One region of the Bacillus nitroreducens genome, then DNA from elsewhere that is predicted to be linked to it. Evidence: predicted binding sites of a transcription regulator. Region 1 holds the regulator's gene; the other holds the start of a gene.
What was found. Region 1 encodes NrdR, which represses ribonucleotide reductase genes. Its sites were predicted from a motif close to AACACNATATATNGTGTT; they were not measured.
Positions count from the first base shown of each region.

Region 2: a site for NrdR is predicted at 2,110-2,127, ahead of ACWPVE_RS16150 (vitamin B12-dependent ribonucleotide reductase). Genes of this name have one in related genera too.

Region 1 covers NZ_CAXHYI020000003.1:2,214,419-2,219,397, reverse strand. Annotated here, with positions in the region: gene dnaI (primosomal protein DnaI) at 1-767, opposite strand, end outside; gene ACWPVE_RS14610 (replication initiation and membrane attachment family protein) at 791-2,188, opposite strand; gene nrdR (transcriptional regulator NrdR) at 2,333-2,791, opposite strand; gene ACWPVE_RS14600 (cytosolic protein) at 3,075-3,452, opposite strand; gene speD (adenosylmethionine decarboxylase) at 3,559-3,939, opposite strand; gene ACWPVE_RS14590 (glyceraldehyde-3-phosphate dehydrogenase) at 4,579-4,979, opposite strand, start outside.
Region 2 covers NZ_CAXHYI020000003.1:2,530,491-2,535,469, reverse strand. Annotated here, with positions in the region: gene ACWPVE_RS16150 (vitamin B12-dependent ribonucleotide reductase) at 1-1,982, opposite strand, end outside; gene ACWPVE_RS16145 (lipoate--protein ligase family protein) at 2,470-3,306, opposite strand; gene ACWPVE_RS16140 (rhodanese-like domain-containing protein) at 3,432-3,833, shown strand; gene ACWPVE_RS16135 (hypothetical protein) at 3,888-4,724, shown strand; rRNA gene rrf (5S ribosomal RNA) at 4,965-4,979, opposite strand, start outside.

The DNA.
Region 1 (4,979 bases):
AAGTTTTCCAGCATACGATATTGAAGAATACTTCCGAGTATCTCATCTCTCACCCAACTTGACATAGCTTCAGCACCAATGTCATCAAGCATTAATACTGGAACTTCTTTTACTGCGTCAATTTTAGAATTGAGAGATTGATCTTGCATAGAGCCCTTTATTTCCCTTATAAATTCCGGAACATACACAAGCATCGATGCCACTTTTTTGCGAGCTAGTCCATTCGCTACTGCCCCTAAAAAATAGGTTTTACCAATACCAAAAGACCCATGTAGATATAATCCTTGCATTCGTTTACCAGGTTCGTAATTATCTAGAAATTCTTGTATTAATAAAATGGCATCTGAACGCCCTTCATCAAATTCAAGAGACTCAAGGGAAGCTTCTAGAATATCTTTTGGAATATACATGCTTTTAATTAATGATTTATATTTAATCCGCTCGTCATGCATAACCTTTTTCGGACATCTTTCATATCTCAAATCGATTGTACTTCCTTTAAGTTCAAGCTGTGGATGATAACCCTGCAACATATTTTTACATGTTTCTAGACTCTCACATTTATTACATTCTTTACTCTGATTAATGTACTCGTACAATTTTACAAGATTTCGATTAATCATATCACTTGTAATTTGATCTTGATGGCTATTAATAAAGTCCCTTATGTCTGTATGATTTAATACTTCATGTTTAATTTTTTCATAGCGTTGCTGAAAATCAGACGGATTCGAAAGTCTTCTTAAAGAATCTTGGATTGGTTTCATATAAATCACCCCCTATTAGGAAATTATGATTTCTGCTGATTTTTTTTCAATCTTTCCTCAAATAAGCGCTTCTTTTCCTCAAACGAAGGATCTTGCATTTTCTTCTTTTTTGGGGTTTCTTGTTTTGTACCTTCGTCATCTTGCTTTAACCAATCTGGTAATAATTCTTTGCGGATTGGTTGTCTTTTATTTTTGTTGGATTTCTTATCAGCGTTCCAATTATGCTTCTTGGCAGTTTCCATTGCTTCTTTTACTGTTTTAATATTTAATCTCGCCCAGTTGCTTGCAATGGTTTCAATATAAGACCTTGTAAGCCTCATGTCTGATTTTAACATGACATAATACAACAGTACATTTACAACACCTGGAAGAAGATTTTGTTTGAACATTATTTCTTCCACAATTTTCAATTCCGATACAGATGGCTGTGCACCACCAGATACATCGATTAAAAACTCTTTTGGAGAGATTCTTTCAAGCTTTTGTATCAATTCTTCTTCCTTTGTTTGTGGTACTTTATTTGTCATTGTCTGATTTGACAACGGTTGAATTCTTTCTGACAAACTAGGTAGTTCATTACCTGTTTCAAATTGATACCAGTCTCTTGACGCTTTTCTCAGTTGTTCGATGTCGACTTTTTCATTTGGATCAAGGGCACTCATGACAATTCCTTGCATGTCAATCGGATTGATTCCATATAGAAAGGATAGTTTTATAATCGCTTCTTTCACTTTAGGTGTAATGGATTGTTTCGGTATCATGACATCTGAAATGCCTGCAAAAAACAAATCAAAATCAAAGCTTTCATTTTCAATAACTAATTTTTTATCCTGACTTCGGTCCATGAAATCTGTATTATCTTCCTGTTCAAGATTATTTTTCATTTCATCACTTATAGTAGAAATCATTTGCGAAACATTTACAGAAGCAAATACCTCGTTAAATGTCTTAGTAATCGGTTTATACGTATCTAAATCCGGATTTTGATCCGAAAAGAATTGCTTCAGTTTAAAAAACTTTGTTTTTCCAAGCCGGTTATATAAGTAAACATTAAGAACTCCATCGGTAAAAAAAGCTCTTGGTGAAAGAGGTGCTTGCAATTCGTAAATAAAGCTTCTAGAATCATCGCTAGACTTTACAAATGTTTTTAATAAACCAATCCCCTCAAGCTTTAATCGTTCTCGATAAATATCTTCAAGGTTCGTTTGGAGTAGTGCCATTAATGTATAATGGGTACTCTCCTCCCCCCATAGCCGGTTTTGCTCCAATTCGCTCCATAGAGTCATATATAGACTGAAGGCTTTCATTCCAATTAGAGGTTGGTAAAGCAAAGACACAATTTTCCGGTCATAATCATGCAATAGGTCCGCAGCATGCACGATATAGCGATCGACTGGTACGATTTCCTTCCAATGCTCCATTTCATCAAGGCCTTCCATTTCATTATAGAGATTGTTCAAAAATCGGGCCGAAAAAGACGCATGTGTCAATTCGGTCCTTTTCACCCTCTACTTTGAACACACATTTATCGTTTAAAAAAGAGCTTAAAAATGTATCTAAGCCCTTTAACGTTCCCTTTTAATCAATTCTTTTAATTCATCTATAAATACATTGATATCTTTAAATTGTCGATAAACAGATGCAAAACGTACGTAAGCCACTTCATCCACTTTAGCAAGATGATTCATTACATACTCACCGATAATATCGCTTTTCACTTCTGCAATCCCTTGACTGCGTAATTCTTTTTCAACTTCTAGTGTAATATCTTCCAATTGTTTCAAGGAAACTGGTCGTTTTTCGCAAGCCTTAATAAGCCCACGTAGCATCTTTTCTCTGCTGAATTCTTCCCGTGTCCCTTCTTTTTTAACCACGATTAACGGGATTTCTTCCACTTTTTCAAATGTAGTGAAACGATATTGGCATTTTTCACATTCTCGCCTTCTTCGAATTGATCGACTATCATCAACAGGACGCGAATCCAGCACTCTCGTTCCATTATGTTGACAAGTAGGGCATCTCATTTGTTACAACTCCCTTCTTAGGAGAATCAAATACACCTTGGCGAATATGGCTCAGATTTTTAAAAAACATACATCATAAATTCTCTTAAAAATCTGAAGTATCCTCCTGAGGTATTATCATTATTTGGCATAGACTTAAATGTATACAAAGACTTTACTTCTTTTATTACGATAATCTCACCATATATACAGAAAGACTCCTGCTGAATAAAGTTTATGTATTTATCTTATAAGAAAGATTTTTTCAGGACAAGGAGTTTCCCCTCATTAATTAAGCTTTCATTTATTTACGATTTACGAGTGGAAGTTCCTTATCTAATTGTTCATATAATTTCAAAACGACTTTTCGACTGTAGCCAAAGTCGATTGGAAATAATACTGTTTCTGTTGTGACAGCGAAATCAACGGCAGTTTCAAATGGTCTGACAGAGATGATGGTTGCAACAATAAAAGCTTTTCTACCTTTTTTAATCGTAATGCTCATTTCACCACGTTCTTCTGATATAGAATTAATATGGTATCCATCCATATTGTTTATAACCTTTTTTACTGCTTCAATCGCTTTTTTGTTCGTTGTTTTATAATAATGACTTCTTAAAAGCTCGTCCGTATGTTCGTCTCTCGTTTCTGTATGATTTGTAAAAAACGTTTTCAAGCCCATTTCTCCCACTCCTATTTTATTTATATAATGTTTTTTTGAATTGATAATGTAAAAAAAGAGGTGTATATATACACCTCTTACTATTTTAGTTGATTCGTATTTATTTTTAAAGTACTTTCACTTGTGCAGGCTTTACTTGGACTGGACCCATGCCACGTGGAAGTTCAATATTTTCTCGTGTCTGTGCCCCTAGTGCCTCAGCAATATAGTCTGCAGCCACATTTGGATCTAAATCTCCACATGTATAAACATCAATACTTGCGTATCCATGTTCAGGAAAACTGTGAATCGTTAGATGAGATTCCGAAATAATGACAACACCACTTACTCCCTGTGGAGCAAATTTGTGAAATGCTACCTCTCGTATCTCTGCACCTGACTTTAATGCAGCTTGCACAAACGTTTCCTCAATACCTTGCATGTCGTTTAATTTTTCAAAATCGCAACCCCATAATTCTGAGATTACATGACGTCCCATTGTTTCCATCATTTTGTTGTTCCCCCTCTTACAATAGTTTCGGGTGAGTTCTTCGCGTAAAGCATGAGCATAACTACCACGGGGGAAAGTTAGTCCAAAGAGGTCCTAACCCTTTAAGTAGTTACAAAAGCATAGGCTTTTAAGAAGTTCACGAAATCTAGTATACTTCGTTTATATATTTTTAGCAACAATAATTAATAAAATAAAAGGATGTTTTTTCGTAAACTTTTCGATATTTTTATACCGTTTACAAATATGAAATTGATTTTGAGTTGGGATAGTTTGAACCTTTAACGAAGTAAGGAGGCTCCACAGGAGTCTACGTATGTATCCTCAACTATCTGTTTGATTGTAGTGGTGGGTGGCGACCCTTGAAAATACATTTTCTTCGTGCTTGGGAATACTCATGGAAGGTTCTTAAGTATCTGGTGAGAATAGCATGAGCCGAACCAAAAGCGTACGAGCTTGCGAGACGAGAAAGCAAGTCCACGCCCGAAGAAAATCGTCCATCCGCAATAGAAATCAAAACAGGATTACCTTCTATTTCCATGAACTAAGAGGCTTAAAGAGCAACAATAAGTGCGAAAACAGCCTAAAGCAAAAAATGACAAAAATAAACCCTCCCGTAAATTGGGAAGGTTTGGATTTTTAACCTACTTTGGCTTCCGTTTTATGAATGATTTTTTCTCCAACATATTTCACTAAATCTACCACTCTACAAGAATATCCCCATTCATTATCATACCATGCCAATACTTTTACTTTACGCTCACCTATAACCATTGTCGATAGACCATCGATAATGGAGGAATGTGGGTTTGTATTAAAATCAATGGACACTAGTGGCTCGGTTGTAAAATCTAATATCCCTTTTAAAGGTCCCATGGACGCTGTTATGAATGCCTCATTAATTTCTTCAATCGTAACATCCCGCTCAACATCTACTACCAAATCGACTAATGAGACATTAGGAGTTGGGACACGTAATGCCATACCATGCAATTTTCCTTTTAACTCTGGCAATACAAGTGACAATGCTTTTGCTGCTC
Region 2 (4,979 bases), 320 kb from region 1:
GTTGAAACACCAACCATCGTTCCTGTGCTACCCGTAGGTGCAACAGTAAGTAAGTGTGAGTTACGAATTCCGTGTTGTTTGATACCTTCTTTTATATCTTCTGGCATTTTTTGCATATATCCAGTATGAATAAATGCTTCTCTAATACGATTTCCATCCTCTGGAGAATTTCCTTCTAAGAATGGGAAGCTTCCTTTTTCTTTTGCAAGCTCAATAGAAGCACGGTAAGCAGTCGTCGCGATTGTTTCAAATACTTTGTCAACTAGCTTATTTCCTTCTTCTGAACCATACTCGGTTTCACAGTAGATTAGCATGTCGTGTAATCCCATTACACCAAGACCGACACGGCGCTCACCTAATGCTTGTTTTTTGTTTTCTTCTAGGAAGTATGGAGTTGCATCAATTACGTTGTCTTGCATTCTTACGCCAACTTCAACTGTTTGCTTAAGCTTTTCAAAGTTCACAGTTTTCGTATCTTTATTCACCATTTCAGCTAAGTTCACAGCTGCAAGGTTACAAACACTGTAAGGTGCGAGAGGCTGCTCACCACACGGATTTGTTGCAACTACTTTTTGACCATAGCTTTGCGCGTTAGTCATGTCGTTAGCATTATCAATGAAGAAAATGCCTGGTTCTGCAGCATAAGTTGCACAAATATTGATTAGGTTCCAAAGTTCCTTAGCTCTAATCTTACGGTACACACGTACTTTATGTCCGAGCTTTTCCCACTCACGTACGTCTCCCACTTTGTGCCACTCTTCATTGTAGATTTTCATTTCTTCTTCATTGTAACTTTCCACATCTGGGAATTTCAGTTCGTACATTTTATCTTCTTCAACAGCTTGCATAAAATCTTTTGTGATACAAACTGAGATATTTGCTCCAGTTAAAAACTCTGGATTATGAACACTATATGTTCCACCCGTTTTTAACTTTTGTTCAGCATCTTTAATAATCTTTTCGCTAAATCCACCATAACCAGGGATGTGTCTGTAATTCACAATACCTTGGTACATTTGAATTTCTTGCTCAGTAAATGGTGTAAATTTTAACTTTTCTTCTGCATATTTTTTAATGGTTGCATCTTCTGTATTTTCAATTAAATAACGAAGAATTCTTGGATTTTGCATCTTCGAAATAATAAATTCAATAATATCTGGGTGATCCGACTGGAGCATAATCATTTGAGCACCACGTCTTGATCCGCCCTGTTCAACAAGATGTGTTAATTTTGCAATGTCATCAAGCCATGAAACGGAACCAGATGACTTACCATTTACACCGCGTGCTAGTGTGTTACGTGGACGTAATGTAGAACCATTTGTTCCTACACCGCCACCACGGCTCATAATTTCCATAACTTGTTTACGGTGCTCAGAAATGCCTTCACGAGAGTCCTGTACATATGGCATTACGTAACAGTTAAAATACGTTACCTCTGTATCCGCACCTGCTCCATAGAGAACACGTCCTGCTGGTATAAAGTTAAGAGACACAAGTTCTTGATAGAACTTCTCAAACCATTCCTGACGTTTTTCCTCCGTTTCCTCAACGGAAGCTAAACCAGTGGCATTTCTCTTTGCAATTTGCTCATAGAAGATCTCCAGTGGTTTCTCGATGACATCAAGCGAACGATTTACAATACCTGTCTCTATCTCTTCAGGTTTGTCCAACACGCCACGGTACTCTTCTTCTACTAGCACCTGTGCAGTTTTCTGTTCCCAATCAATATCAACGATGTAGCCTAAACCACGCGCAGGGAATTTTGGATCTTCCTTGATCGTAAGGACAACAAAGTCACCTTCTGCTAGAGTAATCTTTTCGGTATCTTTGAATGTATACCGATCGAGCATAACTAGCCTTGACACGCCCTTATGAGTAATCTTCATATCCTCCGTTACCGGATGGACTTGAGGAAAAAGGCGTATGTCCTGGTTTAACCTTTCTACATTAATATTCATTTTTTCTAGCACAACAGTCATTCCCACATCTCCCTTTAAAATCTATTAAAACAAAGTTGTTGTATTTTATGTGATAAAAATAAAGTATCATATATCTATATGAAAGACAACACAAATATCAATATATAGTATTAATTTATTTTTCAACACCACTACATATTGATTTTTAGATAAATGAAATCTATTTTGTCAAACGGATAATAGTATAAAATATATAGCAAAACAGAGGAAAAACTAGGTAAACTTCATTTTTTCATCTTTTTTGAAGAATTTTGTCACTTGATTTTCCTTAAAAAAGGCCAAAGCTAATAATATCAAACGCTAGGCAATTTGGCCAAGAAAAAAACGACTAAAAAAAGTCGTTATTTTTACATTAACGGCAGTAACACCACCCAAGCTTATGTAAAATCATAAGGATTTAGGTAGTGAATAACTGCCCGTAAATGCCCGATTGGTTTAACTAAAAATCATTATGGAATGAAAGAAACCCTAATGTTAAAGTTTCACTTTATCTTTTAAAATTCCAAGCATCGTTTTTATATCTTTTTTCTGCGATTTCATGAACATAGTTCAATTCTTCATCTGTTAATTGATAAGGTTCAAGTACAATATCTAGTCCTTCCTCAAACCCCTCTTTAAAAGCTTGTTTAGCTTCATCTATCGTTACTGGCGTCTTCCTTAGAGCATTTATTGCAACTGCCTTATTTTTAAAATTTCGCTGCATTCTTTCTCTTACGCGGTCACTAGAATATTTAAATAGATCAAATAATTTATCTTCATCTATATCTAGTAGTATGGAACCGTGTTGGAGAATAACACCCTTTTGTCTTGTTTGTGCACTTCCTGCTACCTTTCGACCTTCAACAACAAGCTCGTACCATGAAGGTGCATCGAAACAAACAGCTGAACGTGGATTTTTTAAACCTTCTCGTTCCTCAGCCGTTCTTGGAATCGCAAAGTATGCATCCAGTCCCAATTTTCGAAATCCCTGCAGGACCCCTTCTGAAATCACACGATAAGCTTCTGTTACTGTTTGAGGCATCTCAGGATGATCCTCTGAAACAATTACACTATAAGTAAGTTCCTTATCATGTAAAACACCTCTACCACCAGTAGGGCGTCTAACAAAACCTAGTCCGTATTTTTTCACAGCATCTAAATCGATTTCTCTTTCTACTTTTTGAAAATAACCAATTGATAGAGTCGGTGGGTTCCATCCATAAAATCGAACTGTTGGAGGGATTTTACCCTCACTGTTCCAATCCAGCAAAGCTTCATCTAAAGCCATATTAAACTCAGGCGAGCAATGTCCTGAATCGATAAATCTCCATACCTCTTTACCCATAATAAAACCTTCTTTGTTCTATAATAGTCTGCCTTATTTAGTCTATCAAAAGGAGATTGAAATGCAAAATTAAATACTCCAGAGAATTCCTTTGATTCTTTTATGTCACACGAATATAATAGAAAATGAGAGATAGAAAAAGGAGTAGATTGATTTTGGAAATACTTTTAATTGTTTTAGGTGCAATCATCGCATACGGAATATTTACATTCTTCTACCAACGTAAAATTGTAACTGTTTTAACGGAAGAACAGTTCCGTGAAGGATATCGTAAAGCACAATTAATAGACGTCCGTGAACCGAACGAATTTGACGGGGGTCACATTCTAGGAGCACGTAACATACCTTTATCCCAAATGAAACAGCGTTTAACTGAAATCAGACCTGACAAACCAGTCTACCTTTACTGCCAAAATACAGTTCGTAGTGGTCGTGCAGCCCAACTACTTCGTAAAAATGGTTACAAAGACCTCTACCAACTACAAGGTGGATTTAAGAAATGGTCAGGTAAAATAAAGAAAAAATAACCTATTCCGCCATTGGAATAGGTTTTTTCATCAATTAGACCGAGGTGTTTCTATTTGAATTTATTGATCGGATTACATCATACCATCTACCATCCCAGACTCATCATCATTCCACTAATGATACATCTGACTCTAACGATTACCCAAGTTGTGGGAGTTTTTCTAGGCTTCTCTTTGTTTTCCTTTCATCGCTTTGATTTTTATATACCATATTGGATGTTACCATTAGATAATCTATCACTTTTATCAAATATGCCAACTACAAGTAACTGGCCACTCACTTTCGTTGCTACAGTTCTAATTATCTTAATAAAAAGCTATGCACTAAGCATGTACCTTGGTTCGATAAAGTGTTTTCTGGAGGGACCTGATAATACATATTCAATACTTAAAATTGCCCCATACTATTTCAAAAGAATGGTCGTGTTTTCGATCATGCAATTTATTTATAGTAGCATTCTTATTTTTTTGGCTAATCTATACTGGCCACTGGCAGTACTAACAATTCTAATTGTAATCTTTTTCTCACTGACACCATTCTTAATTGTCTTGGAAGATACCACCGTTTTGGATGCTTTAGCAAATTCACCAAAACAGATTATAAAAAACTTCAGGATCATATTTATAATTATTCTAATAGCAGTGTTATTAACATTCTTAATCATCCAAGTACCATTCAACGATAAATTTACAGCTTACTATTTTACATCACTTATATCGAGTTTTATTGGAACAACTTTGATATTTGCTATTATGAATAGTTTACATTTGAGTATTTATCAATTTAGCCTTCCACCTAAGAGAGTAAGAAAGTCACGAATGTTCTTCCCACCACTTTGGATCGTTGCACTATTATTACCATTCTTAGGGGCTTTGTTAGCTAATGTTTAAATAGAACGAAATGAACTACAAACGCAGAAAAAATTTTGAAGGGTTAAAATATGGGCTAGGATATTTGCGGTATACCATTTATCGTGTTGTAGCTTGTTCATATACCGATTAGGCTAAACCATTTTGATTTTACAGATTAGTGACAAAGGGTCCAAATCTAACTCTAACCACAAACTACTTTTCCAAAGATCTTGTTTTTAAATACAAAAAAGATCAACCACATCGGTTGATCTTTTAGGTGCTTAGCGACGTCCT